4 regions of the Streptomyces sp. NPDC006733 genome follow, and region 3 is predicted to be linked to each of the others. Evidence: riboswitches for the same ligand, from Rfam matches in the RefSeq annotation. Region 3 holds a riboswitch; each other region holds the start of a gene.

Region 1 (7,792 bases), on a different contig from region 3:
GTGCCGACGTCCCAGGCGAGCCGGGACGGGATCGCCTTCGGGTCGACGGAGTAGAAGTTGCGGCCGGTCGGCAACACGTTGACCAGGCCGCGGGTCGGGGACCCGGACGGCCCGGCCGGCACGTAGCCGCCGCGCAGCGCGCGCAGGATGTTGTCGATCTCGTCGGTGGTGCGCTCCAGGCGGGGCACGACCTCCTCGGCGGCGAACTCCAGGATCCGGACGGCGTCCACGACCTCGGTGCCCAGCACGTCCTTGACGATCGGCGCCGCGGCCGACCGGCTCCAGCCGGACTCCTCCATCGCCCCGGCCAGCCGCCGCGCGAGCGTCTCCAGCAGGTCGACGGCGTCGGCGGCGGTCCGGGCGGGCCCTTCCACCAGCGCGGTCAGCGCGGCCGGCACCGCCACCCGGGCGCCGGGCTCGGCGAGCAGCGCCTTCTCCTCCAGGCCGAACGCCTCGGCCATCGCGGCCCGCAGGCCCGGCAGCGCGGCGCCGACGCCGCCCCACACCTGGGAGGAGCGCAGGATGGCCAGCACCAGGTTGACGCGGGGCTCGCCGACGGGGCCGCCGCCGAGGATGTGCAGGCCGTCGCGGATCTGCACGTCCTTGATCTCGCAGAGCCAGCCGTCGATGTGCATGACGAACTCGTCGAAGGCGTCCTCGTCGGGCTGGTCGTCCACGTGCAGGTCGTGGTGGAGCTCGGCGGCCCGCACCAGCGTCCAGATCTGGCTGCGGACGGCCGGGGTCTTCGTCGGGTCCAGGTCGGAGACGAGCGCGTACTCGTCCAGGAGCTGTTCCAGCTTGGCGAGGTCGCCGTAGGTGTCGGCGCGCGCCATCGGCGGCACCAGGTGGTCGACGACGGTGGCGTGGCCGCGCCGCTTGGCCTGGGTGCCCTCGCCCGGGTCGTTGACGATGAACGGGTAGACGAGCGGCAGTTCGCCCAGCACCGCGTCCGGCGCGCACCCCGCCGACAGGCCGAGGCCCTTGCCGGGAAGCCACTCCATGGTGCCGTGCTTGCCCATGTGGACGATCGCGTCGGCGCCGAAGGTGTTGTCCAGCCAGCGGTAGGCCGCCAGGTAGTGGTGCGAGGGCGGCATGTCCGGGTCGTGGTAGATCGCGATCGGGTTCTCCCCGAAGCCGCGCGGCGGCTGGATCATCACCACGACGTTCCCGAACCGCAGGGACGCCAGGACGATGTCGTCGCCGTCGAGGTAGAGGGTGCCCGGCGGCTCCCCCCAGTGCTCCAGCATCCCGGCGCGCAGCTCGGGGTCGAGGGTGGCGAACCACCGCTGGTAGTCGGCGAGCGGGACCCGGGCGGGGGCGGCGGACAGCTGCTCCTCGGTGAGCCACTCGACGTCGTGGCCGCCGGCGGCGATCAGCCGGTGGATCAGCTCGTCGCCGTTGTCGGGGTAGCCGTCGACGGCGTACCCGGCGCCGCGCAGCGCGTCCAGCAGGCCGACGGCCGACGCGGGGGTGTCGAGGCCGACGGCGTTGCCGACCCGCGAGTGCTTGGTGGGGTACGCGGTGAAGACGACCGCGAGCTTCTTCTCCGGGTTCGGCTTGTGCTTGAGCACCGCGTGCCGCACCGCGATCCCGGCGACGCGCGCGGCGCGTTCGGGGTCGGCGACGTAGACCGGCACGTCGCCCTCGCCGGTCTCCTTGAACGAGAAGGGGACGGTGATCAGCCGGCCGTCGAACTCCGGGATGGCGACCTGCATCGCCGCGTCCATCGGCGACAGGGCCGCGTCGGAGGCCTCCCAGGCCGCGCGGGACGACGTCAGGCACAGGCCCTGGAGGACGGGCACGTCCAGGTCGGCGAGCGCGCCGATGTCCCAGGCCTCGTCGTCGCCGCCCGCCGAGGCGTCGGAGGCGCGGGTGCCGCCGGACGCCAGGACGGTCGCGACCAGCGCGTCCGCCCGGCCCAGCAGCGCGTACAGGCCCTCGTCGGCGCCGCGCAGCGTCCCGCAGTACACCGGCAGCGCGTTGGCGCCCTTCGCCTCGATCGCGGCGCAGAGCGTGTCCACGAAGCCGGTGTTCCCGGAGAGTTCGTGGGCGCGGTAGAAGAGCACGCCGACGGTCGGGCGGCCCTCGGTGAACGGGTACGCGCCGTGCGTCCCGTACTGCGGCATGGCGGCGGGCGCCTCGAAGCCCTCGCCGGTCAGCAGGACGGTGTCCGACAGGAAGCGGGTCAGCTCCACGAGGTTGGCCGGGCCGCCCTCGACCAGGTAGCGCAGCGCCTCCGCGACGACGCCCGCCGGCACCGAGGACTCCGCCATGAGTTCGGCGTCCGGCACCGACTCCCCGCCGAGCAGCACCGTCGGGATGCCCGACGCGCGCAGCGCCGCGAGCCCGTCCTCCCAGGCGCGCTTGCCGCCGAGCAGCCGCACGACGGCGATGTCCGCGCCCTCGGTGAGCGCGGCCAGGTCGTCGGGGGAGACCCGGGTCGGGTTGCCGATCCGGTACCCCGCCCCGGAGGCGCGGGCCGCCAGCAGGTCGGTGTCGGCGGTGGACAGAAGCAGAACGGTGGTCACGGTGCCCCCGGAGCGATAAAGGGGAGGCCGGCGGGTGCGCCGTCCTCGATGAGCCGCATGAGCGCGGCGGTGTCCGCGTGTTCTTCGATCAGGTCGCCGAGGCGGTCGAGCTGTTCCTCGCGCAGCGCCCCGAAGGAGGTGTCGGGGGCGGGGACGAACCGCCGCCCCGCCTGGTCGGCGATCCGGCGCAGGAAGGCGCGGCGGAAGCCGTCGCTCTCCAGCGAGCCGTGCCAGTGGGTGCCCCAGACGGCGCCCGACCGGCAGCCGTCCAGCGCGCGCCCCCGGTCGCCGGTCATGAACGGCCCGTCGCCGCCGAGGACTTCCGCGACCCCGTGGTGGATCTCGTACCCCTCCACGGGCTCGCCGAGCGCCTCACCGACCGGCCGGGCCAGCGTCTTCTCCGCCGCGAACCGGACGCGGACGGGCAGCAGTCCGAGCCCGTCGACGCGGCCGGCGCGCGACTCGACGTCGTCCTCGATGGCCTCGCCGAGCATCTGGTAGCCGCCGCAGATGCCCAGCACCGGACGGCCTTCGGCCGCCCGCCGGACGATCGCGTCGGCGAGCCCGCGCTCGCGCAGCCAGGCCAGCGCCCTGACGGTGCCCCGGGTGCCGGGCAGCACCACCAGGTCGGCGTCGGCGAGCTCCTGCGGCCGGTCGACGAAGCGCACCACGACGCCCGGTTCGGCGGCCAGCGCGTCCACGTCGGTGAAGTTCGACATCAGCGGCACGGCGACGACCGCGACCCGCAGCAGGTCCGCGCCGTGCGGCGCGGCGGTGACGGACTCGCGGACGGCGCCGCGCATCGACACGCGCAGTCCGTCCTCCTCGTCGATGCCCAGCCCGTGCGCGAACGGCAGCACCCCGTACACCGAGCGGCCGGTCAGCCCGCGCAGCATGTCCAGGCCCGGCTCCAGCAGCGAGACGTCGCCGCGGAACTTGTTGACGAGGTAGCCGCAGAGCAGCGCCTGGTCCTCGGCGCTCAGCAGCGCCGTGGTGCCGAAGAACGAGGCGAAGACGCCGCCCCGGTCGATGTCCCCGACCACCACGACCGGCAGCCGGGCGGCGCGGGCCAGGCCCATGTTGACGATGTCGTTCCGCCGCAGGTTGATCTCGGCCGGACTGCCCGCCCCTTCACAGATCACCGCGTCATACGTGCCCCGCAGTTCGGCCAGGCACTCCACCACGGTGGGCAGCAGTGCGCTGCCGCGCCCGCCGTCGCCGTGGTAGCCGCGGGCGCTCATCTCGCCGACGGCCCGGCCCATCAGCACGACCTGGCTGGTCCGGTCGCCGCCCGGCTTGAGCAGCACCGGGTTCATCAGCGCCGTCGGCTCGACGCGGGCGGCCTGCGCCTGCATCGCCTGTGCCCGGCCGATCTCGGCGCCCTCGCGCGTCACGAACGAGTTGAGCGACATGTTCTGCGCCTTGAAGGGCGCGACCTTCACGCCCTGCCGGACCAGCCAGCGGCAGATGCCGGCCGTGACGACGCTCTTGCCCGCGTCGGACGTGGTCCCGGCGACCAGCAGCCCTCCGCCGGTGGGACGCGTTCCGCTCATCGGGTTCCTCCCTGGGGGGACGGTGACAGCGCGGTCGCGGCCAGCCGCCCGCCGACGCAGACCGCCAGCGCCAGCGCGCCGACGCGGCGCGAGAGCCGTACGGCGCGGGCGATGTCGGCGACTTCGGGCGGCCGGCCTGCCGGGCCGAGCACGGCGCGGTGCTCCACGCGGCCGGCGTAGGCGAGCGTGCCGCCGAGCCGGACGCCCAGGGCGCCGGCGAACGCGGCTTCCACGGGGCCCGCGTTGGGGCTGGGGTGGCCGGCGGCGTCGGCGCGCCAGACCCGCAGCGCGCCGCGCGGGTCGGGGCCGGCGAGGGTGGCGAGGACGGCGGTCAGCCGGGCGCCGGGCCAGCCGGCGACGTCGTCGAGGCGGGCGGCGGCCCAGCCGAACCGGCGGTAGCGCGGCGACTTGTGGCCGGCCATCGCGTCCAGGGTGTTGACCGCGCGGAAGCCGACGAGCCCCGGCACCCCGGCGGCCGCGCCCCACACCAGGGCGCCGACGACGGCGTCCGAGGTGTTCTCGGCGACGGACTCCACGACGGCCCGCGCGATCTGCGCGGCGTCCAGCGACTGCGGGTCGCGGCCGCACAGGTTCGGCAGCCGCTCGCGCGCCACCTCCAGGTCGCCCGCCTCCAGCGCGGAGCCGATGGCCAGCGCTTCGCGGCCCAGCGAGGCGCCGCCCAGCACCGACCAGGTGGCGGTCGCGGTCAGCGCGATGGCGGCGGCGGGGGAGGAGCGTACGGAGCGGGCGGCGAGCGCGGCGGCGGCGGTCGCGCCGCCCGCGCACAGCGCCGTCCAGAGCGCGCCGCTGCCGCGGTGGTCGCGCCACAGGCGGCGTTCGGCGGCGGCCGCGGCACGTCCGAACCCGGCGACCGGGTGGCCGCGGCGCGGATCTCCGGCGATCAGGTCGGCGAGGTGGCCGAGGGCGGTGCCGCACGCGAGGGCGTGTCCGGCGCGCACGGCGTCAGCCCGCCGTCATGCCTCGACGGGACAGGGCCTGGGAATCCGGTGGGGTACGACGGCGGCCGGGCATGGCAGGAGTCCTCACTCAGGGTCCGCGCCCTGGTTCGACGTGACCGGCGGCGGAGAGTCTCCTGGCTCCCGGATGCGCGCACCCCGCTCCGACCGGCCGATCGCTCGGCCGTGGTGTTCGGGTGGGGTGCACTCCCCGGTGACAGTGGCGGGACCGCGCCGGATTCGCACCGGACTTCCTCTCCTGCCGCCGTATGGCACCGGGCAGTCCACCACGTGCCGGGAACCCCGTCAACTCACTGTTGACCTGCGACGGAAGATGTGCGAAGGCCCACACCCGCGGTGCGGGGTGCGGGCCTTCGGCGGTGCCGCGCCGGCGACGCCGGCGGTCGAGCGGGGATCAGGCGGGGATCAGGCGACGATCAGGAAGATGCCGTACGCGACGGCCGCCGCGCAGAGCGCGAAGCACGCGTAGGCGCCGGTCCGGGTCAGGGCGGCGGTTCCGCCGGAGGCGGCGGCGCCGTCGGCGGACTCCCGCTTGGCGAGCCCGACGATGCCGAGGGTGAAGACGCCCACCAGCCCGATGGTCACCGCGAGGGTGACGCCGAGGACGGTGCCGAGGGCCTGCCAGTCGATCTGCATGGTGCGGATTCCTTCCGGGCCGGGATCAGGCCGTGGCCGGCGTGGCGTCGGCGGTGGTGATGACCGCGGGGGCCGGGATGGTCGCGGCGAGCGGGGCGACGTGGCCGGCGGGCGGCGGGCTGACGGCCGCGATGGCGGCGGTGACCGCACCCTGCGACTCGGCCGGGAGCTCGTTGACGTTGCTGTGGTCGATCGGCTTGCGGCGCGAGGCCAGCCAGATCGCGGTGCAGGCGGTGAGCGCCAGCACGGCGACCGCGGTGACGCCCCAACTGCCCTGGTCGGCCAGCAGCGCGGCTCCGGCGGCCACCAGGCCGGCGGCGGGCAGCGTCAGGCCCCAGGCGGCGACCATGCGGCCGGCGGTGCTCCAGCGGACCACGGCGCCCTTGCGGCCGACGCCGGAGCCCATGACGGAGCCGGAGCAGACCTGGGTGGTGGAGAGCGCGAAGCCGAGGTGCGAGGAGGCCAGGATGGTGGCCGCCGCGCCGGTCTGGGCGGCGAAGCCCTGCGGCGCCTCGATGTCGGTGAGGCCCTTGCCCATGGTGCGGATGATGCGCCAGCCGCCGAGGTAGGTGCCGAGCGCGATGGCGGTGCCCGCCGAGACGATGACCCACATCGGCGGGTCGGCGTGCGGGGCGACGACGCCGCCGGTGATCAGCGCGAGGGTGATGACGCCCATGGTCTTCTGCGCGTCGTTGGTGCCGTGCGCGAGCGAGACCAGGCCGGCCGAGGCGATCTGCCCGGCCCGGTACCCCTTGGCGGTCGCCTTCGGGTCGCTGTTGCGGCCGATGCGGTAGGTGAGCTTGGTGGCGAGCATCGCCGCCAGGCCCGCGACGATCGGGGCGGCGAGCGCCGGGATCAGGACCTTCATGACGACCTTGTCGCCGTTGACGCCGTGGGCGCCGACGGAGACCAGGGTGGCGCCGATCAGGCCGCCGAACAGTGCGTGGGAGGAGCTGGACGGGAGCCCGGCCAGCCAGGTCAGCATGTTCCAGACGATGGCGCCGACCAGGCCCGCGAAGATGACTTCGGGCCGGATCCCGGCGCTCTCGTCGATGATGCCGCCGGAGATGGTCTTGGCGACCTCCACGGAGAGGAAGGCGCCGACGAGGTTCAGCACGGCGGACATGGCCACCGCCGTCTTGGGCTTGAGTGCGCCGGTGGAGATGGTGGTGGCCATCGCGTTGGCGGTGTCGTGGAAACCGTTCGTGAAGTCAAACACGAGAGCGGTCACGATCACGATTCCGATCAGGAGCGTGATGTGTTCCATTTACCCAGGCAATCGTTTGATCGGACAGTGGCGATGGCGACCGTACGGAGCCTGGGTGAACGGAAGGTTAACTGGCGGCGGCTGCGTGGTGCCGGTGTCCGGGCACCCGATTCTTCAGGCCACGACGGGTGTTGGGACGGTTCAGGCGCCCCACGGGAACCCGGCCCCTTAGCAGCTCGCCACCGGGGCCGGCGCCACCCGGAAAATTGGTACGAAACCGTCCGCGGATTCCGCTTAGTGCCGTCCGGAGATCCGGTCCGCGACGCGCGCCACCGGGTCCGTCCCGGCGCTGCGCCCGGCCAGCTCCCGGCGGTCCGCGCCGCGGTAGGCCGCGTACATCCCGTGCACCCCGATCCAGCGGAAGGGCTCCGGCTCCCAGCGCCGCACCCGGTGCCCGACCCAGGGCAGCGCCGTCAGCTCCGTGCCGTGGCCCTGGCCCGAGTCCAGCTGCACCAGGTCGCGCAGCGTGCGCGCCGCCAGGTTCGCCGTCGCGACGCCGCTGCCGACGTAGCCGCCCGCCCAGCCGAGCCCGGTGGCCCGGTCGAGCGTCACGCTCGCGCACCAGTCGCGCGGCACACCCAGCACCCCTGACCAGGCATGGTCGATGGCCGCCCCGGCGGTCGCGGGGAAGAAGCGGACCAGGATCTCGCGCAGCGCCTCGACCGTGGCCGGCTGGGTGCGCCCGTCGTTGTCGGTCCGCGAGCCGAAGCGGTACGGCACCCCGCGACCGCCCAGCGCGATCCGGTCGTCGGCGGTGCGCTGCGCGTACATGTACGCGTGCGCCATGTCGCCGAGGGTCTCGCGGCCGTCCCAGCCGATGGTGTCCCAGAT
Region 2 (7,792 bases), on a different contig from region 3:
CCTGGTAGCAGTCACCCGCCGCGACCGAGAGCTCGTGGCGGTGCTGCTGCAGGTGGGAGCGGACGGTCAGCCACTCCTGCTGCGTGGCAAGCGGCGCCTCCCGAACCCCCACATCTTCGAAGCTCACGACGCCACTTCTCCGTTCCCTAGAGCAGCCTGATCCGCCAGGACATGCCGCCGCGAGATCTGCGTGTCGTGGTGCGCATCGCCGAGCACCCTCTGCCGCCGGGCATACGTGTCCTGGTCCAGGTGGTACGCCTGCTCAACTTCTCCCAGCGCGAAGAGGTCACGGGCCAGATTGTGTGCCGAGTCCAAGGTGTGCGGGTGGTCCTGCCCCAGCACCCGCAGGCGACGCGCCAGCACGTTCTCGTCCAGGCTCCGCGCCTCGGCGGGTCGGTTCAGTGCGAACAGGTCACGCGCCAGGCTGTTGCTGGAGTCCAGGGTGTGGGGGTGGTCCTGCCCCAGCGTCCTGCGACGCCGTTCCAGGACGACCTCGTCCAGGGCGCACGCCTCCTCCGTCCGGCCCAGGATGCGCAGGTCGCGGGCGAGGTTGATACCGGAGATCAGCGTGTGCAGGTGCTCGGGTCCGAGGAGGCGGCGCCGGCGGTCGTAGGTGTCCTCGTCGACCTGGCGGGCCCGCTCGGCCTCCCCCGCCGCGCGCAGGTCCCGGGCCACGTTGTTCGCCGAGATCAGGGTCTGTTGGTCGTCCGGACCGAGCAGCCGGCGTCGGCGCAGGTAGGTGTCCTCATGCAGAGCGAGCGCCCTGCGTACCTCGCCCAGGTCGTACCAGGCGCGGGCCACACTGTTCGCGGCCCACATCGTGTAGTAGTCGTCCGGGCCGTCCTCGCTGAGCCAACGCTCGTACAGCGCCGTCGCCATCGCCAGACCCGGTTCGGTCACGGCCCGCGTCAGCAGGTACCAGGTGGCGTTGCAGGCGAGGGCCCGCAGGGCGGGGTTGGCGCTGCCCGCCGGGTCGACGGCGAGCAGATGCGGCAACAGCCGGGCCCAGGACGTCCACGAGGCGGGATGGGCCGGATCGCCGGGATCCGCCGCGACGAGCACGTCGTCGATCATGGAGCGGGCTCGCTCCGCCTCATCGGCCGTCAACTGCGCCCGTACGATCGCCTGCGTCAGCCGGTGCAGCACAATCCCGTCGGTGCTGGGCTTGCCCATCCCGAAGTTGGTGATCGTCCCGATGCACTGGCGCAGCGCCACCGGGTCGTCGGCACTCAGCGCAGCCAGCCGGGCGAACGGATCGTCCGCAGCGCCGCGCGGTGCCCGGGCCAGCGCGAGCAGGCTGAGCGGGACCGGCTCGGGAGCCAGGAAGGCGCACAGCAGCATCATCCCCAAGGCAGCGGGGTCGACGGCGGACAGCCGCTTCGTCGCCAGCGCCACCGTGGCCACCAACGACCGCGGGTAGGTCGTCGGCTGGCCGGTGTTGAGCAGCGCGGGGGCTCGGGCCGCCAGCGAGTCCAGGTACTCGGCCGGCCGGCATCCCGTCTCGGTGAGGTACCCGCCCGCCTGGGCGAGGGCCAGGGGCAGGTCTCCCAGTTGTTCCGCCAACCGGTCGGCGTCGGCCGCATCGAGGGCGGGATCCGCGGTCCGCAGCAGCGCGATCGACTCTGCCCGTTGCAGTACGTCCACGTCCACCGGTCGGGCCAGTTCCCCCCAGCGCTGGTGACGGGAGGTGATGATCACGTGGCCCGGTCCTTGCGGCAGCCAGGCCACCAGGTCGTGCGGCGATTCGGCATTGTCGAAGATCACCAGCCAGTCGGCGGTGTGCTGCAGATGCGACCGCACAGCCCGGACGGCGGTGGGAGTGTCCGCCCCCACCTCGGCCACCTTCAGCTCGATCGCCAGCTCGGCGTACTGTTCGCCGATCAGATCGGTGCGTTCGGCATCGATCCAGCAGATCAGCCCGTAGTCGCCACTGTTGCGGTGGGCGAACTCCACCGCGATCTGCGTCTTTCCGACGCCGCCCCAGCCCCGGAGCGCCTGCACCACCGCACGGTGGTCACGCCGCAGCCGGGCACGGAGATCGTCCAGTACGTCCTGTCGGCCCGTGAAGCTTCGATTGCGGGGCGGTACCTGCCAGAGCAGCAGGCGGTGGCGGCCTGCCGCGGCCCGGTGGCCCGCAGGATCGGTCGGCGCAAAGAAGTTGAGCTGGATCGGCACATTGGCGGTCGGCGGCGGATTCTGCCCCGGTCGCCCCGGCGCCGGCGGGCCCTCCGGGTCAAGGGCACCCAGATCGGCCAGCAAGGTGGCGAGCCGCGCCCTGGCGTCCGGATCCTGCCGCAGGAGGTCCTCGAACGACGCCCGCCAGTCGCGCTCCAGGTCCAGGCGGGCCCTGTCCCGGCCCGGCCCGCCCGCGTCCCGGAGCTCGCGGTGGGCCCGCGCCAGGTCCGCCCCGGTGGGTGCCCCGTGCAGGCCGGGGAACACCCGCTCGACGGCCACCGACGCGGCGTGAAGCGACCCGTCCGCCCCGGACAGCGCGGTGCACAGGGCCGATGCCGCCGCGGCCGCGAGAGTGGTCTCCTGATCGGACAGCATGACGTGCGACTCCCACCACCGCTCGCTCGGCCCAGACCGCTAGCTGAACCGGTTGACCTGCAGATTCCCCGACGCCTGATTGACCTGGACCCCTGAGGCGCCGCGCAGGTCGATTCCGCCCGCCGCGGCCTGCTCCTTCAGCTCGTTCAGCTGCTCGAGGACGTCCGCCAGTGCCCTCGCGAACTGCGGGTCCTTCTCGGCCGCGTCCTCCAGCGCCAGCATCACCCGCGTGCGCGTCCGGTCGGCCACCGCGTCGCCGTCCCGCGCCTCTTCCTCCAGGGCCCGCAGGGCGCTGTCCTCGCCGAGCTGCGCGGCGACCACGCCATGGAGGCGGTCGAGGCCGACGTCCAGCGCCGCGTCCACCTCACCGTCGAGCCGACCCGCGACATGCCGTGCCTTGCGCACCGCCCAGGCAATCAGGTATCCGGCTGCCAGTTCCAGACCAATCATGGCGAGGGCCCTCTCGTACACGGTCGCGCGGCTGCGTCTTTCGAGATTAACGGCGTTCAGCCTCGCGGAACCCGGTGGAGGAGCAAATAATGCCCTACAGGCAGCGCATGTGACGTTGCACCAGGAGGTCCTATGGCCGACCGTCGCGCCCGGGAACGGGCGCTGACGCTGGTGGCGGGCAGCCCCTTTTCCGACTCGGGTGTTGGCACGCTGGCCGGCCGCTATGCGGATCTGCTCGAAGGCGTCGGTTGGCGTACGCGAATCCTCGCGCCGGTCGGTGTCGCACACCGCGAGAACGGGCGCCAGGTCGAACAGCGTTCCTATGCGGGACTCTTCGCGGAGGCCGGCGACGTGGCGCGGAGCGGCGTCCGCGTCCTGGTCCTGGGCCTGCCGCGCGAGCGCGGGCCGGCCCAGCAGGCAATCAGCGCCCTGGCCCAACTCCCGCGCGCCGCACTGCTGTGGGAGCGGCCCAACACGCCGAACAGTGCGGTGGGCTCCGATCTGTCGGGCCTCGACGAGCTGCGCCACGTCTGGACCCTGAACGCGCGCCATGCCCTCACCCTGCGCCGGCAGCTGCCGCACGCCACTGTCTCCGTCGCGCCCATCTCCCTCCCGCCCGCCTTCTTCGCCGACACCCCCATGCCGCGGCCCGTCCCGCATCCTTACGCGGTGTACCTGGGACGATTCGCCGACTGGAAAGGCGCGCCCCGGCTCGCCGAGGTCTGGGCCGACCGGGTCTATCCCCGGACCGGAACCGTCCTCCTGATGATCGGGCACGGGCTCGAGCCCGGCACGAAGGGCGAGACCGCCGTCGTCGAGATCGCGCAGCGCCATCCCGAGCGCCTGTCGCTGATCCAGACCTCGGAGATCACAGCCCGGGTGGCCCTGCTGCGCCACGCAGACGCCGCGATCTTCCCGGGCCGGTACGAACACCTGCCGCAAGCCCTGATCGAGGCGATGGCCGTCGGAGTCCCGACGGTCTGCACCGCGATCGACGGCTACGCCCCGGTCGCACGCCACCGAGAGACCAGCCTGCTGATCGACCTGGATCTCGACGGCCTCGAGGCGGCCGTTGTGGAACTGCGTGACAACGCGAGCTTGCGAGCGAGCCTGTCAGCTCGGGCCCGGCGGGAAGTCCAGCAGTCCTTCACGGCGCAGCCCTCGACACTCCGCCTGGAAGCGCTGCTGGACGCGCTCTGCTGACGTGCGTGTGCGGACAGGGTGCGTTGCCGTCAGGCGGGTGCCCGCCGCAGCCGCACGAAGCCATGATCCCCGCAACCGGCGTCCCGCATCGCCCAGCCGAGGACTTCGGTGAGCCAGGCCAGCAGCTCGATCGACCACTCGTGGACGGTGCAGTCGGCGTGTGCGAGGAAGTCCAGCGGAACGTACTGAGAGCCGCGGAACTCCACCGGTCCCGGATCGGGCCGGTCACCCCGTTCCAGGACAGCGGCGTCACCCAGCCAGGTCTGCGCGGCGCCGAGGACGGCATCGGCCCGGGCGCTGTCGGTTGAGGACGCGTACAGCTCGATGCCGATCACTTCTGACCAGGCGGGGTCGGAGAACGCGAACCAGTCCCGGTCGTAGGCGAACTCGATCGGTTCACCGGTGAACTCGCCCAGGGGCAGCAGGAAATCCCCCTGGACGATGCTGGGCGTGCCCACCCGCCCGAGCACCCGCTCCAGCAAGGTGCCGATGGGCTGCAGCGGCACCCGGCCCTCTCCGGTGTCGGCCGTGTCGACCTGCAGCCAGAGCAGCTCCGGTGCCTCGGAGCTGCCGGTCCACGCGTCACCGGCGTCGTGGTGACGCCAGCGGATACGGGAGGACTCCTTCGAGCGGTGGAATGCTGCCATCCCCTGCATGACGCTCTGCCGGACGATCAGGATGAACGCGTCGTCGTCCGCGCCGTCCGCGTACCGGCGACCGACCCAGTCGTGCAGTTCGATCGAGCCCATCAGGCTGACGATCAGCGTCGACTCCATACCGGTCAAAGGCATCGCTTGTCGCTTCGCGGCTACGAGGTGGGAAGGCAGGGGTACGCCTTCGGCGTTGTCACGGCCTGTTCGGCGCTGTCCGCGTGACCGATGAGGTCGACGTCAATCCGCGTGCGGTACGTGTACGTCTTCCCTGCCGGGATCGGACCCGCCGCGCACACCATGCGGGCCGTCGCCCGCCGGGCGCTGCCGCCACCCGGATAGACCGTCTTCGTGCCCTGACCGACCACCCGCCAACTGCTGCCGGACTTCACCTCCAGCCAGATGGTCACCTTGGCCTTGGTGGCTTTCGTGGTGCCCTTGATCCACCAGCCATGCCCGGACATGGCGGCGGGCGAGTTCTTCGTCCACGTGGAGTAATGGACCTCATCGCCGTCCGTCAGGAACAGGCCGATGTCCGCAGCCCGCGCCTCCGGTCCAGTCTGGTGCACCACAACAGGGCTGGGCGCCGGCGGCGACAGCGCTGCCGCGCTGGCCGTGGCACAGGACGATCCGACGAGTGAGGCCACCGCGAGCGACACGCTCGCAGCCCATCGAAAGGCGCGCATACTTCCCCTCAACAGATGACGGCCCGCCGGTCGCGCGGACCCGCGATGGACGCTAACACAGGATTTGCGCCAGGTCGGAGAGGCACCGGCGGTGTGGCGGTAGGCAGTTCACCCTCGGCGGGCCGCAGGCGGGACGGCCGCCCTGACCCTCCGCACGCTGAGGGCCATCCGACCGGAGTTCCGTGCGGGTCGCGAGTTCCGGCGCCGTGGCCCGCAGGAAGTGACCTCCGCTCAGCGGGGTGCGGGGCCTCGGTACCGCGCCGCTCCTCGACGCTGACGCCCCGCAGCCCTGCCGTCGCCTCTCCGCCAGGGTGGACCACGCCCGATCCCGACTCCTGAGCACCGCCCGAGCGGGAAATATCACATCGCTCAGTGCGCCACTTGTGGCCGTCACCAGCGCCTTTTAGGGTGGCCAGGTCGTGGTGTTCGGGAAGACCGGTGCTGTCTCCGCCAAGGGGACAAAGGCCGGAGCGGCCCTCGCCACTGTGATCGGGGAGTGCTCGTCCCCTTCCGCCCCCGGCGGTGTCACTGGCCGAAAGGCCGGGAAGGCAGGGACGAGCGCGGTGATCCGTCAGCCAGGAGACCGGCCACGGCATCTCACGAAGTGATCCACGAGGTGTTGGAGCGTGACCGTATGACTCTGCCTGAGCAGAGCCCTGCTCGCGGCCGGGCAGCCTTCCACTGGCGGCGCCAGGACACCGTCCGCACCGCCGGGCTGCTGGCGGTGATTCTCGCCCTGCACGTCGTCGCCTTCGGCGTGTTGCTGGTGCTGGTGGTGCCCAACAACTACCGCGTCGGGTCCGAGGCGTTCGGCCTCGGACTGGGGGTGACCGCCTACACCCTGGGTATGAGGCACGCCTTCGACGCCGACCACATCGCCGCCATCGACAACACCACCCGCAAGCTGATGGCCGACGGCAAGCGCCCGGTGTCGGTCGGCTTCTGGTTCGCCCTCGGCCACTCCAGCGTGGTGGTCGCCATGGCCGCGCTGGTGGCCTGCGGCGCGCAACTGGCCGGAACGCTGATGAACGACGACTCCGCAACGCATCAGACGCTCGGGGTGATCGGCACCAGCGTCTCCGGAACGTTCCTGTACGCGATCGCCGCTCTCAACCTGGTGGCGCTGCTGGGCATCCTGCGCATCTTCAAAGCGATGCGGGGCGGCAACTACGACGAGGCCGCGCTCGAAGCGCACCTGGACTCACGGGGATTCATGAACCGTGTCCTGGGGCGGCTGACGAAATCCATCACCCGACCGGGCCAGATGTATCCGATCGGGCTGCTGTTCGGCTTGGGCTTCGACACCGCAACCGAGGTGACGTTGATGGTGATGGCCGGAAGCGGCGCCGCGGCGGGGCTGCCCTGGTACGCGATCGTGTGCCTGCCGCTGCTGTTCGCCGCCGGGATGAGCCTGTTCGACACCCTCGACGGAACGTTCATGAACTTCGCCTACCAGTGGGCCTTCTCCAACCCGGTGCGGAAGGTGTTCTACAACCTGGCCATCACCGGCCTGTCGATCGCGGTGGCCTTTGTCATCGGCACCATCGAGCTGGTCGGGGTCCTGCACGACAAGCTCCAACTGACGGATGCGCTCACCGGCTGGGTGGCCGGACTGGACCTGGACAACGTCGGCTACGTCATTGTCGGACTGTTCGTCCTCGTCTGGGCGGCAGCCCTGTCCTACTGGCGGCTGGCGAAGGTCGAGGAGCGCTGGACGGTGCGGGCTGCGGAAGGCAGCTGAGCTCTCAACCGCAGTCGGGGGTTGCCCTCCACCCGTTCCCGGACGGAGCGCCTTCGCGGTGCCTCGTACCGTGCCCTTCGGGGCACGGTACGAGCGCGGTCAGATGGTCGGGATCCCCTGCCAGGGGGTGTCGGCGTCGGCGTCGCCGGGCGCGCGCAGCGCCTCTTCGACGGTGTTGGCGAGGACGAAGACCTGCAGGGCCCCGGTGAGTTCCAGGACATGTCGCACCGAGCCGCTGATCGCGGCCAGGACAAGTGCCGCACCGTCCCGTCTGGCGTGCTCGCGGAGCCGCAGGAAGCGGTTGAGGCCCTGGGAGTCGCAGAAGGTCACCCCGGAGCACTCCAGGACCAGCCGTCCGCACCCGTCGCCCAGCGCGCGGCCCGCCGCGTCGCCCAAGAGCTGCTCGGTGTTGCAGTCGAGCTCCCCGGACACCGCCAGGACGACCACGCCCTGCCGGACGGGGCCGATCGGACGCACCCGCAACGGCTCCATCGTGACCACCCCTGCCCTCT
Region 3 (7,792 bases):
GGTGGTGAGGTCCATGGAGAGCCGCATCATCTGGTCGCCGGGGAAGGTGAGATGGCCCTGGTAGGGCATGGCGTACCAGTCGAGTGCGGAGATCTGGGCGGCGAGGCGGCCGGGGACCGCGTCGACCGGGGTCGTGGTGCGGGCAAGGTGGAGAATCATGCCGGCCCGTCCGTTGAACAGTCCGGGCTGCGCGTAGAAGCGCGACATCGCCGCGGGCAGGATCCCGGCACGGGCCCGTTCGAACGCCTCGTCGGGTCGGTGCGCGAGGTAGTCGTCGAGGACCATGCCGATGCCGACACTTCCCGCGCCCAGGTAGGGCATGGTGCGCCAGCCCTCGTCGACGACCAGGGTGCCCTCCCGGTCCTCGCGGCACTTGGCGAGGTCCTGGCGCAGTGCGGTCGCGGCGAGGTCGAGCAGCGCGGGCGCCCCGGTCTGCTCGTACAGGCGCAAGAAAAGCAGGGCGGAGCCGGTGGCGCCGCGCAGCAGCCCGGTGTGCGTGCCGGGCTCGCCGGACAGCCGGTCGGCGAGCAGTTGGGCGGCTTCCACGGCTTTCGCGCGCAGTCCGCTCTCGCCGGTGGTCCTGGACAGGGATTCGAGCGCCAGACCCACGCCGGCGAGACCGCCGTACAGATCCGGCACCAGGCGCTGCCAGCGTTCGTTCAGCACACGCTGGGCCAGGTCCAGGGCGCGGGCGGTGTGGCCGAGCCGGTCGAGGACGAACGCGGTGCCGAGCATGCCGTCGTAGAGGCCGAGCAGGGTGCCGGGCGGCGGCGGGTCGGTGCGGCGCAGCAGCCACTCCTCCCCCGCTTCGTACCGGTCGGCGCCGGTCTCGGCGAGGGCGTACAGGACACCGGCAGCGCCGTGCGCCAGGCCGATGCCACCGCCGTCGGTGAACTGGGCGACGTCCCCGGGGAATAGCCTGTCCTCGCGGTCCGGGGTCGCCGAGGCGAGGATCGCGGCGACCATCGAGTCCCTGCTGCTCGGCCAGTCGGCCGCCCGCACGGGTACGTAGGACGGCGTCCTGCCGCGGGTGGCGGGGCTGAGGCCGGTGATGGTCTCGACGGCCTGGTCCAGGAACTCCCGGGGCACCGGGAACTCCTCGGCGATCAGGTCGGCCAGGTGCGGAGCCTTGTCGCGGTCGATCACGAAGAGCGTCGTCATCGGCAGGAACAGCGCGAGGCGCAGGCACGCGAGCGCGTACCGGTCCACGTCGAAGCCCCTGCGGTCCGCCGGGGCGATGAAGCCGGGGTGGGCCAGGGCCTGACGGGTGTGCTCGTCGATGTGCGCGGCGGCCTCGAAGTCGAGCAGGCGCACCGAGCGTTCGTCCGGCCCGACCATGATGTTGAACATGTGCAGGTCGTTGAAGACGACGCCGCGGCTGTGCACGGCGGCGACGGCCTTCTCGACCCCGGCATGGATGCCCAGCGCCCAGTCGGTGTAGTCCGCGACGGCCGTCGGGTCCGGGTCTTTGGAGAGCAGCGGATGGCGCCGGGCGAAGAACGAGTTGAGGGTCTGGCCCTCCAGGAAGTCCATTACCAGGAAGCGGTGGTCGCCCAGCACGAACCAGTCGCGGACCTCGGGCGCGACGCCCAGACCCGACAGCCGTTCCAGGGCGGCCTTCTCACGCTCCAGCCGGGCGACGGCGTCGGCCCCGTCGGAAGCCAGCCCGGCGTGCGGCCTGGCCTCCTTGAGGACGACCTTCTCGCCGGTCCGCACGTCCTGCCCGGTGTAGACCCCGCCACCGTTGGAGAAGTGCAGCGCGCTCTCGATCCGGTACGGCAGGTCGTTGGTGGTCGTGGCGTTTCGGGCGTCCAGGTGCGGCTGCAGGAAGTCGGGCAACGTGACCCACGGCGGCACGTGGAAGGCCGGCCCCCGGCGGTCCGGTACGAGCACCCCGTCGGCATCCTCGATCGCGGTGACCAGCGAACCCGCGCCGTCGACGCAGTACCGCGGGGCGAACCCGCCGTAGCGCACGAAGAGCGGCCCCTGGTTCCAGCGCAGGTCGCTGAGGATGTACGGGCCGGCTTCGCCGGCCAACAGCTCCTCCAGCTCACGCAGGATGGTGTGCAGCTGCTCCTCGTCCGACGGGTAGATGGTCACGCACTTGCCGCTGCCCTCCCGCGGCGCGTACTTGGAGTTGCGCAGGTGCACGGCGGGCAGGCTGGGGACGAACTTGAACGGTATGTCGCGCGGGACGCAGTAGTCCCAGACCTTCGCGACGGTCTTCTCCGCGTTCTCCAGACACGCGGAGACATGGATCTTCCAGCCCTGCAGGGGCGCTCCGGTCCTGGGCGAACCGTCGGCGTCCACCGGCGTCAGGTGCAGCCAGTCGCCGGAGCGTCCGGTGCGCCAGCCGTCGGGGGCGGGGCGCTGGGCCGGCTCGAAGAGCGAAACGCCGGAGCCCGCGCCGGATGCGGAGCCGGCGGACAAGCGGTCAGGGGTCTCGTAGAAATACCTGTCGACGAGGCAAAAGACCTCGTACCGCTTGTCCATGGCTCTCCCCCTCCGGCCGCGAGGTCTTGAGATTTTCACGTGGCCGAAACGGGGAACAGTCGCGTCCGTAACGAAACACCCGTGCAGAACGCATATGTGCGTGATGCACGGGTGCCCGTATGGTGTACGGAAACCGCCCTGACCTGCGACGGAAGCGCCCCTGCGCAGTTCCCGCGCTATTCCTCGGGCGGGAAGACCGGCTCTCCTGTCATGAGCAGCGTGATGGAGATTGCCTCCACCGGGCAGTTCTCGGCCGCCTCCAGCAGCACTTCCGACGCGTCGGTCTCCGACGCGACCGGGTGGGACTGCCGGGCGCCGTCCAGGGCGAAGCCCTCGGGGGCCGAGTTGACGCACATGCCGGAGCCGATGCAGACCGAGCGGTCCACCTCGATGTGCCAGCGGTCGCCCATCAGCCCTCCGCCCCCGCCGCACCGGACGCCGCGGCGTCCGCCGCCTGGTAGCCGGCCGGGAGGTGGATCATCTTGTGCTCCAGGTACTCGCCGAAGCCCTCGGGGCCGAACTCCCGTCCCACGCCGGAGTTCTTGTAGCCGCCGAACGGGCCGAGCATGTCGAGGCTGAAGGTGTTCACCGAGTACGTGCCGGTGCGGACCTGGCGGGCGATGTCGATGCCGTGCTCGACGTCGGCGGTCCAGACGCTGCCGGAGAGCCCGAAGTCGGAGTCGTTGGCGATCCGCAGCGCCTCGGCCTCGTCCTCGTACGGGAGCAGGCAGATGACCGGCCCGAAGATCTCCTCCCGGGCGATCCGCATGGAGTTGGTGACGTCGCCGAAGAGCGTCGGCTCCACGTACCAGCCGGTATCCAGTCCGGCCGGCCGGCCGCCGCCGGTCAGCACCTTGGCGCCCTCCTCCTGACCGATCCCGATGAAGTCGAACGACCGCTGCTGCTGGCGCTTGGCGACCAGCGGCCCCACCTCGGTGGCCGGGTCCAGCGGGTCGCCGACGACCAGCGCGGACGCCGCCGCGGCGAAGCGCTCGGCGATCTCGTCGTAGCGCGAGCGCGGCGCCAGGATCCGGGTCTGGGCCACGCACGCCTGGCCGTTGTTCATCCAGGCGGCCGACGTGATGCCGGGGACGGCGGTCTCCAGGTCCGCGTCCGGGAGGATCACGGCGGCGGACTTGCCGCCCAGCTCCAGGGTGACGCGGGTGAGGTTGCGGGACGCGACCTCCATCACCCGCCGGCCGGCGCCGACCGAGCCGGTGAACGACACCTTGTCGACCCCGGGGTGGCCGACGAGGTACTCGCTGACCTCGCGGTCGGCCGGGACGATCGACAGCACGCCCTCCGGCAGCCCCGCCTCCCTGGTGATCTCGGCCAGCACGTACGCGTCGAGCGGGGTCTCCGGCGACGGCTTCAGCACGACCGTGCACCCGGTGAGTAGCGCGGGGGCGAGCTTGGCGGCGGCGGTGAACTGCGGGACGTTCCACGGCACGACGGCCGCGACGACCCCGACGGGCTCGCGGCGCACCAGGATCGGCCCGAGGACGCCGGCGCGGTGCTCCTCGTAGGGGAAGTCGCGGGCGACGGTGATCGCCGCGTCCCACACCATCATCGCGCCGAGCGACTGGGCGAGGATGCTCCAGGAGTAGGGGGAGCCGTTCTCCGAGCTGATGAGCCGGCCGATCTCGTCGTACCGGGCGGCGATGGCGTCCTTGATCCGGGTGACGACGGTGATCCGCTCGTCGAGGCTCATCCGCGGCCACGGTCCCTCGTCGAACGCCGTGCGGGCCGTGGCGACCGCGCGGTCCACGTCGGCGCGGGAGGCGTGCGGCACCCGGCCGATGACCTGCTCGGTGTGCGGGGAGATGACCTCGATGGTCTCGCTGCCGAGCGGGTCCACCAACTCCCCGCCGATGAACAGCTGTCCGTGTTCTATGAGGTCGGTCATTACTGGTGCCTCCTGCGGGTCGGCCCATACCTGACGCTGTTTCAGAACTGATACCAGTTCTAGTTATAGTGGGCAATGACTTCGTCGGCGAGAGGGGACCAGATGGTGCGCGTGACCGACCACGGCGGAGGGGTCTGGAGCATTCCGGTCCCGATCCCCGACAACCCCCTCGGCCACACGCTCGTCCATCTCCTGGACACCGACCGCGGACCCGTACTGATCGACACCGGCTGGGACGACCCGGACTCCTACGCCGCGCTGGAGGCCGGCCTCGTCGAGGCGGGGACCTCCGTCGCCGAGGTGCACGGGGTACTCATCACGCACCACCACCCCGACCACCACGGGCTCTCCGCGCAGGTCCGCGAGGCCTCCGGGGCCTGGGTCGCGATGCACGAGGCCGACGCGGCCGTGGTGCGGCGCACCCGGTCCGCCGCGCCGGCCCGCTGGCTGACGTACATGACGGCCAAGCTCGTCGCCGCCGGGGCGCCCGAGGAGCACCTCGCGCCGCTGCGCGCCGCCCGCGAGTCGGGGCGGATGTCGACCCTGCCGGGGCTGCGGCCCGCGCTGCCCGACCGCGACATCGTCCCCGGCGAGCTGGTGGACCTCGCCGGGCGGCGGCTGCGCGCCATCTGGACGCCGGGGCACACCCCCGGGCACGTCTGCCTGTTCCTGGAGGAGAGCCGGCGGCTGTTCTCCGGCGACCACCTGCTGCCGGGGATCTCCCCGCACATCGGGCTGTACGAGGACCCGGACGACGCGGTCGAGACCGATCCGCTCGGCGACTACCTCGCCTCCCTGGAGCGCATCGGCCGGCTCGACCCGGACGAGGTGCTGCCCGCCCACCAGTACGCGTTCACGGACGCGGCGGGCCGGGTGCGGGAGCTGCTCGACCACCACGAGGAGCGGCTGAGCGGGCTGCGCACGCTGATCACCGACGCGCCGCGCACCCCCTGGCAGCTCGCCGAGGTGATGGAGTGGAACCGCCCCTGGGAGCAGATCCCGTTCGGCTCCCGCAACATCGCCGTCTCCGAGGCCGAGGCGCACCTGCGGCGGCTGGTGAAGGCCGGCCGCGCCGAGGCCGTCCCCGGGTCCGACCCGGTCACCTACCAGGCGGTCTGAGGGAACGGGCGGGCACGGGCGGGCGGGCACGGGCGGGCCGGGACCGGCGGCGATACCCGCAGGGCATACGATGTTCTGGACAATTCCATCCACGTCCGAGCGGGGGAAGCCGGCGCGAATCCGGCACTGACCCGCAACCGTGAGCCGTCCCGTAGGGCAGGGTCGGCGAGTCGGAGTACCCGCGACGGACGGGAGCGGCTCCCGTCGAGGTAACGGAGCCGGAGCCCGGTGCCCCGCGCAGTCGCGCGGGCTCGCAGCGGTTGCGCCCGGCCACGCAACCGCTCAGCGAAAGGCATCAAACCCCTCATGAACCTCCGTCGCAGCGCCGCCGCGCTCGCCGCCGCCACCGTGCTCGGCATGGCCGCGGTGCCCGCAGCCTCCGCCGACACCCCGCTGCCGCCCGGTCTGTACGGCACCGGGGACCCGACGTACGACGGGGTCTGGCGGCAGTCCTACGCGCTGCTGGCGCTGGACACCGCCGGGGTGACCCCGGCCGACAGCGCCGTGGCCTGGCTGACCGGCCAGCAGTGCGCGGACGGCGGCTTCCCGTCCTACCGCGCGGACACTGCGAAGGCCTGCGACGCCAAGACGGAGGACACCAACGCGACGGGCATCGCCGTGCAGGCGCTCACGGCGCTGGGCGGCAAGGACGCAGTCGTCAAGAAGGCCACCGACTGGCTGGTGTCGGTGCGCAACAAGGACGGCGGCTGGTCGTACAACCCCGGCGGCGCCTCCGACCCGGACTCCACCGGTGTCGTGATCGGCGCGCTGGCGGCCGTGAAGCAGGACGTGAAGGCGGCGCAGGACAGCCTCAAGGCGTTCCAGTTCGGCTGCGACGCCAAGGCCGCCGACCGCGGCGCCTCCGGCTACCCGATGAACGGCAAGCTCTCCGTGAGCGCCAAGGCCACCGCCGACGCGGTGCGCGGCGCCCGCGGCGCGGGCTTCGTCGTCACCGCCCCGACCGCGAACACGGCCGCGAAGGCCCCGGACTGCGCGTCGCCCGACGCGTTCAAGTCCCTCGACGCGGCCGGCGCGGCCTCGGCCGGCGCCGCGTACCTGACGGCCCAGCTCACCGCGGGCGGCGGGCACCTGACCGCCGTCACCCCGGGCGCCGACAAGCCCACCCCGGACTACGGCACCACCGCGGACGCCGTGGTCGCGCTGGCCGCGGACCAGCAGCTCGACACCGCGAAGGCGTCGTACGACTGGCTCGCCAAGAACTCCGCGACGTGGTCGAAGTCGAACCCCGCCGCCCTGTCGCAGCTGGTCCTCGCGGCGCACGCGACGGGCAACGACCCGAAGAACGCCGCCGGCGCCGACCTCGTCCAGCAGCTCACCAACCTCGGCCCGAAGCCGGCCGCGGCGGCGAGCCCCTCCGCGTCCCCGTCGGACCAGGCGGAGAAGAAGGACGACAAGTCCGGCTCCGCGGCCACCTGGTGGATCGTCGGCGTCTTCTTCGTCGCGAGCATCGGCATCGGCTTCCTGATCAGCGGCCGCAAGAAGAAGCAGGGCTGATGGCGCGCAACCCGCTGCGGGCGCTCGCCGTCCTGCTGGCGCTCGGCGCGCTGCTCGCGGCCGCCGCCCTGCCCGCCGAGGCTGCCGCCTACCGCTACTGGTCGTTCTGGCAGCGCTCCGGCGACACCTGGACGTACGCGCAGACCGGCCCCGCTCTGGACCGGCCCGCCGACGGGTCCGTGGAGGGCTGGCGCTTCGCGGCCAGCGCCGAGGCGCAGGACGCGTCGAAGCCGCGGGACGTGCCCGGCGCCACCTCGTTCGGCGCGATCTGCGCGGGCACGCCGCCCAAGGGCGGCACCAAGCGCGTCGCCCTCGTCCTGGACTTCGGCACCGCCGCCGACGCGGGCGGCGCCACCACGCCGCCGGCGCCCCGCACCGCCTGCGCCCAGGTCCCCGGCGACGCGACGGGCGCCGACGCGCTCGCCGCCGTCGCCAAGCCGCTGCGCTACAACTCCGCCGGCATGGTCTGCGCCGTCGCGGGCTACCCCAGGACGGGCTGCGGGGAGCCGGTCTCCGGCACCTCCGGGTCCGCCGACGCGTCGAGCACGCCCGCGCCGCAGGCGTCGGGCGACTCCGGCGACGGCGGCGGCGGGGGCCCGTCGGTCGGTGTGTTCGCGGGCATCGCCGCCGTCCTCGCCCTCGGCGGGGCGGCCTTCTGGCAGGCCCGCCGCCGGCGCGGATGAACGCCGGGGCCCGCCGGGCCGCCACCGCCACCCGCTCCACCGCGCTGCACGCCGGGGCGTGGTGGGTGTGGGCGCT
Region 4 (7,792 bases), on a different contig from region 3:
TCAATGGATCGGACAGAGCCCATGTAAAACGTGCGAGTAACGAGGTCTTGTATGCAATTAAGCGCATGATTGTCGGGTTGGCCCTGATTTTTCGATGGGATCCAAATGCCCCAGAGCGACCGCAACACGGCGCCTAACAGGGCTCCATGACGGGTAATCGCGACATACCCCCACACCCGCTCGGCGTTTGCTGAACCATCGTCCGAGAACTCGAAAGTTACTGGAACGGTATATGGACAGTGCCGGAAGACACGTCTACTGTGACGCCGCTCCCCTCTGCTCGACACCTCGGCAGCACTGGCCCGGCAACTTCCACCCCCGGCCAGCACCTCCCGCCAGACGTAAGGACCCAGGGATGCGGCGAGAGGAACGGGCCGCCCGCGGGGGCACAGGACGAAAGACCCGGCGGCGGGATTGCCTGGCGAGCCGCCCAGGTGACGGACAACGACCCCGCCCCGCAGGGGCCGGTTCGCCGCGTCCGGGCGTGAGAAATCCGCGGCGGCCGGCCCGGCTGGTCAAGATACTGAGACCGAGAGCCCCGTCGCTGAAGGAGCTGTGACCGTGGAGGATCCGCAATTCACCCTGCAGTTGACCGACTCGGGCAGTGGTGGGCCAGAGGCTCTGCGCGCGGTCAGAGCACTGACCGGGCTGAGCCTCTGGCGCAGCAAGCTCCTGTTGGAGAGCACACCTGCGACCGTTTTCGAGGAGGGTGTTCCGCTCGAGGTGGCCCTCCACGCTGTACGGCGGTTGCAGCAGACCGGAGTGGGTGCGGCCGCCCAGTGCACCTGGTGCCAACGGTCAGTGCCCGGCGCCGGGGCCCCGCTCGACCCGGGCCCCTGTGAGTCCCGGTACTGGCCGACCGCCCACAGCGCCGCGAACTCCCTCATCGCCTGCGACTGCCGCTTCTGCACCACCTACGGGCCTGTCGCCGCAGCCGTCCTGCCCTACACCGGCGGTGACCAAGGACTTCCGGTGGTTCGCGGACGGGATCGGTGATCGGCGCCGCGGTGCCCAGCCGGACTCCCGAGTACTCAGCGCGTCGGCTTCGGCCCTCCTCGATGGCATGGGGGTGCTTCGGGCGAGGTGGCCGCCTGGCCGACGTGGGAGCCGGTCGAGCCGGCGGCCGTTCTCAAGGTGACGTCAGAAGGCGGTCAGGGTCGAGACAAACCGGTCGCCGGTCTTGATGCGGAACTGGCAGCCGCCCACCGCGATGGAGGTTGCGTTGACGGCAATGTTCCAGTGCTCGGCGGCACCCGCGGTCTCGGCGGCTAGGCGGCTGACCGCGTAGCCGTCGAACGACGGGTACCAGGTGCCACCCCCGGAGAAGTGCGCCCGTCTCGCGGCGGTGTCGAGGACCGCGGTCGGCGTCGCCACCGGATCGGGGTGGGCGGCGCCGTTCGTGCCGTCGCGCTGGTGGGTGCCACCGGCAGCGGTCGTGACGCCGTGGCCCCGGGTCAGGACGACGCCGTTCTGCAGACCAGGACAGCGCGAAGCGAGGCACATCGCACGGTGGGCTCTCCGCGTGGCAGCACGGAAGGCTGCTCACGGTTGCAGGTCAGCACCGGATTCCCACCGGCTTTCCCCCCACGCGGGCGCATGAAATTGTCGGTCCGTCAGCTCGGCGGACCGCGTCCCGTCGCAGGGCTCTCCGCCTCCCGGCGGGCCGAGTTCGCCGACCGGGGGTGGCTGGCCGCCGCGCCGCCGGTCGAACTCCCACAGCGCGCCGCGGCGGAAGGCGGGAACGGAGCGGCCGTGACAGCCGGGGACCCTGGTCACGGGCTCGGGAAAGTATCCGGGCCGGACACTGCGGTACACGCGGATGACGGCCGCGGAGGAGTAGCCGAGCCACTGCGCGGCGTCGTGGATGGAGACGACGTCCGAGGCCGCACCCGCGTACAGGGCCCGGACATCCACGGACGCCAATGCGGTACGGCGCGCCGCCAAAAAGGCCGCGTACCAGCTCGTGAACGCCTCCTGCTCCCACCAGTCCTGCCGTTCGATCCGTGCCACCCGCTCCGGATGCCGCAGCTCCCCCGGCGCCTGCGCCCGCAGCTGGTACCAGCGCGCCACGGTGGTCCGCCCGGCCCGCGTGTAGTCGATGATCCAGTCCCGGTTCACCAGCCAGGTGCCACGCCGGTCGATCCGCTGCGGAGCGAACTGCCGACGACTCATCGCGCCCTCCCGCGGGTCCTGCCCGGCGTGGTGACCTGGCCGTGGTGGCCTCGGTGCCGGTCAGCGCCCCGTCGAGGAGGTCGTCGGCGGGCACCACACGAGAGGGGCCGGTCGTGCCGGCGGGGTGTCGGCCTGCGACGAAGCAGGATGAGTTGGTGGTCCATAGATGCCTGCTCTCATCAGGTGAGATCCAGGGGGAGGCACGGCGAGACCGTCGGTGGGCGCACGGGTGGGTGCGCTGCCGACGCGACCGTAGGACGGCGAACTGCGAGGCGGGTGCCTCGAAGGTCTATGAGTGCGCGGTGAGTTGTGCGCGCTCTGCGGGGTCACCAGGGGCGTGGGTACGGACCGGTGCCATGCGTGTCTGCTCCATCCTCGTGGAAAACACGGAACGTTCCGCGGCCGGTATCCTGACTCCCGGATCCCCGCGTGCCGCCCGCCTTCCCGGCAGACCTCGCCAGTGGCGTGCAGACGGCAGCACACTCCCCGGTCACAGTGGCGGGACCGTGCCGGATTCACACCGGCTTCCCTGCACCGCGGACCTTGCGGCACGAACCTATAGTCGGCTGTCCGAGTACGTCCACCCCCTCTCCGAACGGGTCCGCGGACAGGTTTGGTCGTGGCGCTGCGGTCGCATGGGGAAGTCGCCCTGCTCGGCCGCAAGAACGGCCGCGGTCCCACGCCTACGACCGGGGTTGAGGGGCCCGGCACCGCGGGGCGTACGGCAGCCGGTCCGTCCACCGCACGCCCCGCCCCCGTGCCCGCCCATCACCGCGGCCGCGCGTCGGCGTCAGCTGCCGTAGCGCAGCGCGATGGTGTCTCCGAGCCGGATGACGGTGTCGCGGTCGGCCGCGACGGCCGCTCCCCCGTCGATGCCCGTCTTCCGCGTCGAACCGCCGCTGTTGGGCGTTGCGTTCACCGCGGCGGCGCAACGGTTCAGGGTCGGCTCACGTTGTGAGGGTCCAGGTGACGGTGTCGGTGTGGGTGGTGCCGTCGATGGTCGCGGTGACGGTGATGGTGTTCGCCCCCGGGCGCAGGGTCACGCCCGTCCAGGTGAAGACCCGGTCGGTGCTGCTGCGCGTGCCCAGTGCGGTGCCGTTGAGTACGGCGGTGACATTGGCCGCGTTGGAGTAGACCTTCAGCTGCGTTGCGGCGACGGTCCGGGCGGTCCAGCGGCGGCTGGTGATGTACAGCGTCGGTGTGGCGGCCCAGTTCGCCTTGTACCAGTAGAAGGCGTCCTTGCGGGTCGCCCGGTCGCGGGTGACCAGCCCCTTGTCGTTGATCCCGGGCCGGCCACCCTCGTTGCGGCCGTCCGAAGCGAAGTCGAACATGCTCCACACGAACGTGCCCCACACGAAGGGCCGGGCCTTGAGCTGCCGCCAGGACGCCTCGTGCAGCAGCGCCTGGTACTCCTCCGGGTGGAACTGGCCTCCCGGGCTGGGCTGGGAGGGGTTGAGCGCGTGCTGGGTGATGTTGGCGCCGGCACCGTACTCCGACAGGCCGAAGGTGCGGTCGGGCTCGGCCCGGTGCAGGTTGTCGGCCCACGGTCCCAGATCGTTGTAGGTGCCTCCGTACCAGCCGTAGTACTTGTTGAACGCGGTGGTCTCCGCGTGGCCGGCGACTTTGGCGTCGTTGCCCAGGTTGTTGGCGTAGGTGCTGAGGCGGTCCGGGTCCTCAGCGGTGACGAGCGCGGCGAGGCCGGCCAGCAGCGTGTTGGTGGGGGTGTCGTCGCGGCCCTGCTCGTTGCCGATGCCCCAGAAGACGATCGACGGGTGGTTGTAGTTCTGGCGGATCAGCTCCCGCAGCTGGTCCTTGGTGCTCGCGGTGAAGGCGGCCGAGTTCGTGGTCCCGTTGACCAGGGGGACCTCCGCCCACACCACGAGGCCGGCGGCGTCCGCGAGGGTGTAGTCCTTCTGGTCGTGCTGGTAGTGCGCCAGGCGCACCGCGGTGGCGCCGAGTTCGCTGATGAGGGCGAAGTCCTGCGCGTGGTCGGCGTCGCTGACCGCCCAGCCCGCGCCGGCCCGGTCCTGGTGCAGGTTGACGCCGTGCAGGCCGTAGGGTTTGCCGTTGAGCGTGAAGCCGGTGGCGGGGTCGAGGCTGAAGCTGCGCAGGCCGAGGGGCTCGGTGACCACATCCGTGACCGTGCCGGCGGCCGCGTCCCGGATCTCGACGCTCGCGCTGTACTGGTGGGGATCGGCCAGGCCGTTCCATCGGCGGGGGTTGGCGATGGTGAGCGTCTGCAGGACGTCCAGCCCCGTGTTGGCGCCGATGGTCTGCGGCGCGCTGCTGCGGTCGGCCACGATCGTGCCGTCGGTGTCGGTGACGACAGCGCGCACCACCAGCGAGCGGCTGGTGGCGTTGTTGTTGAACACCTTCGCGGTCACGTCGACGGTTGCCGACGCGGCGGTGACACTGCGCTGGCGCAGGTAGATGCCGGGGCCGGCGTAGTCGAGCATCCGTACGGCGAGCTTGTCGACCGCGTAGAGGCTGACGTTGCGGTAGATGCCGCCGTCGAAGGTGTAGTCGGCGCTCAGCGGGGCGATGTCCGGATCGGGGGCGTTGGTGACCTTGACCGCCAGCACCTGGTCCGTGCCCGGGGTGAGCGCGGTGGTGGCTGCGAAGCGGAAGCGGGAGTAGCCGCCGCGGTGCTGACCGAGGCGGACCCCGTCGATCCACACGTCGGCGACCTGGTTGGCGCCGGCGAACTGCAGGAAGAGCATCTTGCCCGCCAGGTCGGCGGGCACGGTGACGTGCTTGCGGTACCAGCCCACGCCCCGGTAGTAGTTGCCGCCGCCGTCCGCGCCGTCGGCGGCGTTCCAGGTGTGCGGAACGCTGGTGGCCGCCCACGCGCCGTCGTCGAATCCGGGCTGCTCCGCTCCGGCGACGTCGCCCTGGTGGAAGCGCCATCCCGCATTGAGGCTGATCCAGGTGCGCAGGGCGGGTGGAGCGTAGGGCACGGCGGCGGGCGGTGCCGCGGCAGCGGCGGTGCGGGCGGCGAAGGTGGCCAGGACACCGCCTGCCGCGGTACCGAGCACCTGCCGTCGGCTGGGAAACAGGTTCATCGCATGCCCTCTCCGGGGTGGGGGGGACGAGGTCTCGCACGGCACGCGCTCGTCACGCACCACAAGGCGCCCGACTCCAGACAGGTTCACTGATGTGAACGATGATCGCGGATATGAAGAGCGGTGCGAGAGGACGCTAGGCCCAGAGCGCCGCGTGGGTCAACAGTGCTGCGAGCACCGCCCTGCGTCCGACCCCGCGGCGGGCCGCACGGCCCCATCCTTCGCGACACCCGAGCTGCGCAATGGCAACGAATGGCAAGCGCTTTCCATGCCTGGCCGGACCCGAGCTCGGCGGTCCGGGACCGGTCCCAGACGCCGACGGGACCACCCGCCCGGCCACACCCGACCTCGACCTGCCCGGGGGCGGCCCGCTCGACTCCCACGTCGCCCTCGTCGACGCTCAGGGACGCCCCTCCCACCGCCGCCCCCTGCACCGGTTGGCCGTCACCGGCGCGACGGCTGGCTCACGCCACCAGGCCAGCTGGCCCCAGCTCCCCGACGCCGCAGCCCCGCAGGCCGCCGCGGGCCCCTGGGTGACGACCGGCTCGGTCCTGCGCGGCTCCTGGGAGGTCCGCGCCGTCCGGGTGGACGGCGAGCCCGCGGGCCTGCGGCTGCGCATCGGCGGCTGGGCCGTGGCCCACGACCGGCCGCCGGAGCACCGCAGCACCGACCACGGCGCCGACGTGCGGTCCGCGGACGGCCACCAGGCGCGCTGCGCGGCCCTGCTCGGGTCGATGCGCGCGGGCGTCCGCACCTCCGCCGGTCGCACCTCGTACGGCACGCACGCCGCGGTCGGCTACCTCCAGAGCACCGCGGCCGTCCGCCCCGGCGAGGTGTACGTCGCGGCGATCGCCCTGGGCCGCGCGCTCACCGCTCCGCCGACAGTGACCGTCCGCACGGGCGACGGTGACGGCGCCTGCGATGACGTGCTGGTGTCCTGGCCGGACGGACACCACGACGTCCTGCGACTCGACCACTCCCCCACGCCGCCCATCCCTGCGGAAGGCTCATGATGCGGTCGGCGAGGGCCGCGAGGTAGCGGGCGGCGCCCAGGGCGGCCGCGCAGCCGGTGGCCGCCGCCGCCCGGCGGGACCGGAGACGCCGGCGGTGACGTCGCGTATCTCGCTCACGCGGCGGGTTCCGGGGCGATCTCGGCGATGAGGTTCTCGACGAGGACCTTGATCTCGTCGCGGATCGGGCGGACGGCTTGCACGCCCTGGCCGGCCGGGTCTTCGAGCTTCCAGTCCAGGTAGCGCTTGCCGGGGAAGACGGGGCAGACGTCGCCGCAGCCCATGGTGATGCACACGTCGGATGCCTGGACGGACTCGCTCGTCAGGACCTTGGGGGTCGCGGCGGAGATGTCGATGCCGACCTCGCGCATGGCCTCGACCGCGGCGGGGTTGACCTGGGCGCCGGGGGCGGAGCCGGCGGAGCGGACCTCCACGCGGTCGCCGGCCAGGTGAGTCAGCCAGGCGGCGGCCATCTGGGAGCGGCCGGCGTTGTGGACACAGACGAACAGCACGGAAGGCTTGTCGGCCATCGGGGTCTCCCTGGTCTGACGACGGATCGAGCGCGGTCGATATCAGCACTCGGTGGTGTCAGCCACCACTGATGTGAAAGTATCAGTGCATGATGACGTCAGTCGACACTGACCTGATGCGGGTACTCGCCGACCCGCTCAGGATGCAGATCGTGACCCTGTTGGCCCGCGAGACGCTCTGCACCACGCACCTGGTCGAGGAGACCGGCGCGAAGCAGACGAACCTGTCGAACCACCTGAAGGTGCTGCGCGAGGCCGGGGTCGTGGACACCGAGCCGTGCGGGCGGTTCACGTACTACAAGCTGCGCGCGGACGTCATCGCTTCGCTGGCCGGCCAGTTCGCCGAGCTGGCCGAGTCCGCCCGCACCGCAACCGAGAACAAGAGGGCCTGCCCGTGACCCCCACCGCACCGTCCGCGACCCTCGACGAGCCCGGAGTCGTGGCGAAGCTCTCCACCCTGGACCGCTTCCTCGCCGTGTGGATCCTGCTCGCCATGGCCCTCGGCCTCGGCCTCGGGCGGCTCGTCCCAGGTCTGGACGACGCGCTGGCGAAGGTCGAGATCGGCGGCATCTCCCTGCCGATCGCCGCCGGGCTGCTGATCATGATGTATCCGGTGCTGGCCAAGGTCCGCTACGACAAGCTGGATTCCGTCACCGGCGACAAGCGGCTCATGGTCTCCTCCCTGGTGATCAACTGGATCGTCGGCCCCGCGGTCATGTTCGCGCTGGCGTGGATCTTCCTGGCCGACCTGCCCGAGTACCGCACCGGCCTGATCATCGTCGGGCTCGCCCGCTGCATCGCCATGGTCATCATCTGGAACGACCTCGCCTGCGGCGACCGCGAAGCCGCCGCCGTCCTGGTCGCCCTGAACTCCGTCTTCCAGGTCATCGCGTTCGGCCTGCTGGGCTGGCTCTACCTCGACCTGCTGCCCGGCTGGCTGGGCCTCGGCGACGGCGAGCAGCTCGACATCAGCATGTGGAAGATCGCCCTGAACGTCGTGATCTTCCTCGGTGTGCCG

Evidence for each region. A riboswitch is a leader RNA that binds a small molecule or an ion and turns the genes downstream of it on or off. The one in region 3 is predicted to bind cobalamin.
Region 1: another riboswitch for cobalamin. It lies ahead of ABZ721_RS21315 (cobalamin biosynthesis protein); the one in region 3 lies ahead of ABZ721_RS09350 (prenyltransferase/squalene oxidase repeat-containing protein).
Region 2: another riboswitch for cobalamin. It lies ahead of ABZ721_RS30630 (HoxN/HupN/NixA family nickel/cobalt transporter); the one in region 3 lies ahead of ABZ721_RS09350 (prenyltransferase/squalene oxidase repeat-containing protein).
Region 4: another riboswitch for cobalamin. It lies ahead of ABZ721_RS12355 (hypothetical protein); the one in region 3 lies ahead of ABZ721_RS09350 (prenyltransferase/squalene oxidase repeat-containing protein).

What each region holds. Positions count from the first base shown of each region.
Region 1 covers NZ_JBEYJD010000023.1:71,221-79,012, forward strand. The annotation lists gene cobN (cobaltochelatase subunit CobN) at 1-2,528, opposite strand, end outside; gene ABZ721_RS21310 (cobyric acid synthase) at 2,525-4,081, opposite strand; gene ABZ721_RS21315 (cobalamin biosynthesis protein) at 4,078-5,040, opposite strand; cobalamin riboswitch at 5,168-5,295, opposite strand; gene ABZ721_RS21320 (hypothetical protein) at 5,464-5,694, opposite strand; gene ABZ721_RS21325 (inorganic phosphate transporter) at 5,720-6,961, opposite strand; gene ABZ721_RS21330 (FAD-dependent oxidoreductase) at 7,196-7,792, opposite strand, start outside.
Region 2 covers NZ_JBEYJD010000041.1:13,851-21,642, forward strand. The annotation lists gene ABZ721_RS30600 (hypothetical protein) at 1-127, opposite strand, end outside; gene fxsT (FxSxx-COOH system tetratricopeptide repeat protein) at 124-2,550, opposite strand; gene ABZ721_RS30610 (hypothetical protein) at 2,590-3,000, opposite strand; gene ABZ721_RS30615 (glycosyltransferase) at 3,133-4,203, shown strand; gene ABZ721_RS30620 (hypothetical protein) at 4,233-4,994, opposite strand; gene ABZ721_RS30625 (hypothetical protein) at 5,012-5,512, opposite strand; cobalamin riboswitch at 5,943-6,146, shown strand; gene ABZ721_RS30630 (HoxN/HupN/NixA family nickel/cobalt transporter) at 6,174-7,280, shown strand; gene ABZ721_RS30635 (STAS domain-containing protein) at 7,380-7,772, opposite strand.
Region 3 covers NZ_JBEYJD010000007.1:187,416-195,207, forward strand. The annotation lists gene lanKC (class III lanthionine synthetase LanKC) at 1-2,493, opposite strand, end outside; gene ABZ721_RS09335 (ferredoxin) at 2,670-2,903, opposite strand; gene ABZ721_RS09340 (aldehyde dehydrogenase) at 2,903-4,399, opposite strand; gene ABZ721_RS09345 (MBL fold metallo-hydrolase) at 4,502-5,518, shown strand; cobalamin riboswitch at 5,593-5,720, shown strand; gene ABZ721_RS09350 (prenyltransferase/squalene oxidase repeat-containing protein) at 5,825-7,033, shown strand; gene ABZ721_RS09355 (SCO2322 family protein) at 7,033-7,716, shown strand; gene ABZ721_RS09360 (CbiQ family ECF transporter T component) at 7,713-7,792, shown strand, end outside.
Region 4 covers NZ_JBEYJD010000011.1:90,420-98,211, forward strand. The annotation lists gene ABZ721_RS12355 (hypothetical protein) at 1,141-1,503, opposite strand; cobalamin riboswitch at 1,491-1,646, opposite strand; cobalamin riboswitch at 2,555-2,733, opposite strand; gene ABZ721_RS12360 (hypothetical protein) at 2,963-3,091, opposite strand; gene ABZ721_RS12365 (glycoside hydrolase family 2 TIM barrel-domain containing protein) at 3,120-5,234, opposite strand; gene ABZ721_RS12370 (hypothetical protein) at 5,477-6,247, shown strand; gene ABZ721_RS12375 (arsenate reductase ArsC) at 6,361-6,774, opposite strand; gene ABZ721_RS12380 (metalloregulator ArsR/SmtB family transcription factor) at 6,864-7,172, shown strand; gene arsB (ACR3 family arsenite efflux transporter) at 7,169-7,792, shown strand, end outside.